2 regions of the Bacillus sp. Brlt_9 genome follow, and region 1 is predicted to be linked to the other one. Evidence: a T-box and tRNA genes for the amino acid it is inferred to sense, from the RefSeq annotation. Region 1 holds a T-box; the other holds one or more tRNA genes.

Region 1 (2,260 bases):
CGTACGTCCAATTGCAAGACCAGATCCATTTAATGTATGAACATGTTCTGGTTTGCCGTTTGGCTCACGACGGAAACGGATATTTGCACGTCTCGCTTGGAAAGCTTCAAAATTACTACAAGAAGAAATTTCACGATATGTGCCATAGCTTGGAATCCATACTTCGATATCGTATTTCTTCGCTGCTGTAAATCCTAAATCGCCTGTGCACATGCTCATAACGCGATATGGCAACTCTAATAATTGTAACACGCGTTCTGCATCATTTGTTAGTTTTTCTAACTCTTCATAAGAATCTTCTGGTTTTACGAACTTTACAAGCTCTACTTTATTGAACTGATGCTGACGAATTAAACCACGTGTATCGCGTCCAGCTGAACCTGCTTCAGAACGGAAACAAGAGCTAAATGCAGCATATCTTATAGGCAATTGTTCTTTATTTAAGATTTCATCACGGTGCATATTCGTTACAGGTACTTCAGCTGTTGGAATTAAGAAGTAATCTTCACTTTCAATACGGAATGCATCTTCTTCAAATTTCGGAAGTTGTCCTGTTCCTGTCATACTTGCACGGTTTACCATATACGGAGGTAATACTTCCTCATATCCATGCTCATCAGTATGAAGATCAAGCATAAAGCTAATTAAAGCACGCTCTAATCTTGCGCCAGCACCTTTGTAGAATACGAAGCGGCTTCCTGTTACTTTCCCAGCACGCTCAAAGTCTAGAATTCCTAAATCTGTAGCAAGATCCCAATGTGGTTTTGGTTCAAAAGCAAATTCTTTCACTTCTCCCCAAGTACGTGCTACTACATTATCATCCTCTGTTTCCCCAACTGGAGCAGATTCGTGAGGAATATTTGGAATAGATAACATTAATCTTTCTAAATCTTCTTCAACTGTGCGAAGTTCATTATCAAGATCTTTTACTTTTTCTCCAACTTCACGCATTTCTAGAATTAGAGCTTCTGCATCTTTCTTTTCGCGCTTCAATACAGAGATTTGTTGAGATACTTCGTTACGTTTACTTTTTAGTTCCTCTGTTTGAACAAGTAGTTCTCTTCTTCTCGTATCCAACTCTTCAAAGCGACCAAAATCAGTTAAATCTTCGCCTCTATGCTGTAACTTTGCTTTTACTTCTTCAAAATTTGTACGTAAAAATTTAATATCAAGCATTATATACTCCTCCTTTTATTTTATAAAACACAAAAAACTCCCGTCCCTATATAAAGGGACGGGAGTTAACCCGCGTTGCCACCCTAGTTGAAAGCATTGCCGCCTTCCTCTCAAGTAGAAATAACGGCTCTTCACCGGGAATGTTTACTAATCATAAAGATATTCCACATTCCATTCCAGGATGGATTCACAAACTGTTTCTATCGATTTCCACCAACCATCGACTCTCTATAAGAAACGGCATTTGTTACTACTTCCTATCAACACGCTTATTTTATAAAATTGTTACCATCAATTTACTATAATCTTATACAAGTTGCAAGTTACTTATACAACTTTTTTCATTTTCGCTTCTTTTACCATTTCTACAAAGTATGCCGTTACACGATGATCATCCGTTAATTCCGGATGGAATGAAGCAGCTAAAAACTGATTTTGTTTTACCGCTACCATTCGGTCACCATGTGTAGAAAGTACTTCAACATCATCTGCCACATTTACAACATACGGGGCACGAATAAATACGCCAACAAAATCTTCTCCCACACCTTTAATAGAAAGGGCAGCTTCAAAGCTATCTTTTTGTCGTCCGAACGCATTGCGCTCAACTGTAATATTCATAGCACCAATATGTGCTTCTTCATAGCCAATAAGTGTTTTTGCAAGAAGAATCATTCCTGCACATGTACCAAACATTGGTTTACCAGACTTCGCGAATGTACGAAGTGGCTCCATGAAAGCATACTTATCAATAAGACGGCGCATTGTTGTACTTTCACCGCCTGGTAAAATAAGACCATCAATTTCTTCAAGTTGTTCTATACGCTTTACAACAACAGCTTCTGCACCACTTGCTTCAACTGATTTCACATGCTCACGAACTGCACCTTGAAGACCTAGTACACCGATTTTCACCATTTTAAAGTTCTCCTTCAATTACCATCCACGCTCTTGCATGCGTTGTTCTGGTAATAACGTTGAAATTTCGATACCTTTCATCGCATTACCTAATCCTTTAGAAAGGCTTGCAATTAGTTCGTAATCCTCATAATGAGTTGTCGCTTCAACGATTGCACGTGCAAAT
Region 2 (2,260 bases), on a different contig from region 1:
AATAGGTAATAGTCGTGAAGTCTATGATGAAATAATTAAATGGATTAAATCGCCACAAAAAAGCTTTGAAATAATATTATGTTAAGGAAAGTGCCATATTAATAGGAAAGAAGGGCTAAAAAATGAAAGACTCTTTAGAACAAGTTTTACACGCACTTGAATATTATAGTGATGCAACTATTAATGAAATTGAAAAAAAAGCTACAATAAAGGCAGTTAACCAAATTAAAGAATTGCATACAAAAGTTATTAAATTGACAGACAATGAAGTTGATTCTGCTAAGGAAAGTGTAGTTAATGAAATAATTGCCTTATTAACAAACGAAGAAGAAGTGTTAGTTTATGTAGCGTCTAAAAACGAATGGGAAAACTTATTCAGAACTTTAGAAGAAAACTATAACATACATATGATTAATCATACTGAATATTTACAGTTGCAAAATGAGAATGAGGAAACTATTGAATATAGTGCTTTAAAAACATCTTGGGATGCAATTTGGGATGAAGTTGGCGAAAGAGAAAACATTGTATTAAAGTAAGTAAATGTAAGAAGAGTTCCTAATAATAGGACTCTTTTTTTGTTTTTATTTATTTTTTTACGTTTTTTAAAAAAAGGGGTTGAAAATATATAAAAGGAAGGTGCATAATATAAACAGATAAAACAACGAGGACCTTTAGCTCAGCTGGTTAGAGCAGACGGCTCATAACCGTCCGGTCGTAGGTTCGAGTCCTACAAGGTCCATTCATTTTTAAAATGAAAGAAAATAAAAAAAGAAAAAGGGTTGCTATTTTTTAAAATTAATATATATATCAATAATTACGAGGGACCTTTAGCTCAGCTGGTTAGAGCAGACGGCTCATAACCGTCCGGCCGCAGGTTCGAATCCTGCAAGGTCCACCAATATGCGCAATAGTATAAGGAAGAACATTCGTTAGATAGTGTACATACGCTAATGAAAGGGCTGGGTCAGTACCAGTAATGCGCGTGAAAAGTGGGGGGATACTCAAGTCTGGCTGAAGAGATCGGTCTTGAAAACCGACAGGGGTGTCAAAGCTCGCGGGGGTTCGAATCCCTCTCCCTCCGCCATCTTAATAGTTATTCCTGAGTTCTAGGCAGGAGATTAGATGAAACTGTGCCAATGCTTTTTTATTTTCATCTCTTACCTAGAGGTTAGGAATTAACATAAATTAAATATGTTGTTTTGGTACAGAAAACAGTAAAACCATAACCTGGAATGTTTTACTGTTTGGGAACAACTGAGACGAGGATAAGATGTTGTAGAGACATTGAAGCCCTGTGGAGTGGAACAGGATCTCGCATTCACTAAGCTCAGCGATTTAATTGGTGGGGATTAAATCACATATTTAAATCTATTTTTTGGAGCAGTACCCAAGTGGCTCAAGGGGCTCCCCTGCTAAGGGAGTAGATCGGGAAACTGGCGCGAGGGTTCGAATCCCTCCTGCTCCGCCATTATTATTCCGCAATAGCTCAGCGGTAGAACAATCGGCTGTTAACCGATAGGTCGTAGGTTCAAATCCTACTTGCGGAGCCAAAATATAAACTTTTTAGTAAACCTTCAAACCTACTAAAATTTTTCCTTCTTAGCTCAGTGGTAGAGCGCCTGACTGTTAATCAGGATGTCGCTGGTTCGAACCCAGCAGGGGGAGTATTGTACAAAATCCCTAATCTATATGATAGGGATTTTGTACGACTTATTAACTTGCGGCAATAGCTCAGCTGGATAGAGCATCGACCTTCTAAGTCGAGAGTCGGGGGTTCGAATCCCTCTTGCTGCGTTTTATTATAGGCCAGTCCGTTATAACCACTTGGAAATACGCATCCGGGATCCTGGGTGGATATGGGTTCGAATCCTGTCTGGCTAACCTATTGGCAACATATATACGGTAAGGTTAAATGGGTTTTAAATGAGGGAGGAGCCATTCTCTTACAATAAGACGTCCCCGTGATTAGCCTGTAATGGGCGAGGGGGAGTAGCTACCGTCGAAGGGTGTTTAAGCGGATTTGTCATCCGTAATGGCTTAAGGGAAATGTTGGACAAACATAAAGGCGCATTTACAATTATAGACAATTTTAGTTTTTGCGGTTGTAATTTCAAACCAATATCTTTAGCTGTTACCGTAGTTGCTTAATAGAAATAAAAAATATTAATACTCGGTCCTGTGGTGTAGTGGTTAACATACCCGCCTGTCACGCGGTAGATCGCGGGTTCAAATCCCGTCAGGACCGCCATTAAATTAT

The links. A T-box is a leader RNA that pairs with one kind of tRNA and senses whether it is charged. The one in region 1 lies ahead of serS (serine--tRNA ligase), so its partner is inferred to be a tRNA-Ser.
Region 2: it encodes a tRNA-Ser, which carries the amino acid that the T-box ahead of serS (serine--tRNA ligase) is inferred to sense. The anticodon was not compared.

What each region holds. Positions count from the first base shown of each region.
Region 1 covers NZ_JAYJLO010000025.1:4,936-7,195, reverse strand. The annotation lists gene serS (serine--tRNA ligase) at 1-1,176, opposite strand, end outside; T-box leader at 1,228-1,449, opposite strand; gene pdxT (pyridoxal 5'-phosphate synthase glutaminase subunit PdxT) at 1,504-2,094, opposite strand; gene pdxS (pyridoxal 5'-phosphate synthase lyase subunit PdxS) at 2,113-2,260, opposite strand, start outside.
Region 2 covers NZ_JAYJLO010000003.1:629,697-631,956, forward strand. The annotation lists gene VF726_RS15825 (hypothetical protein) at 1-85, shown strand, start outside; gene VF726_RS15830 (hypothetical protein) at 123-539, shown strand; tRNA gene VF726_RS15835 (tRNA-Ile) at 669-742, shown strand; tRNA gene VF726_RS15840 (tRNA-Ile) at 825-901, shown strand; tRNA gene VF726_RS15845 (tRNA-Ser) at 995-1,087, shown strand; tRNA gene VF726_RS15850 (tRNA-Ser) at 1,381-1,471, shown strand; tRNA gene VF726_RS15855 (tRNA-Asn) at 1,479-1,553, shown strand; tRNA gene VF726_RS15860 (tRNA-Asn) at 1,597-1,668, shown strand; tRNA gene VF726_RS15865 (tRNA-Arg) at 1,724-1,797, shown strand; tRNA gene VF726_RS15870 (tRNA-Asp) at 2,176-2,251, shown strand.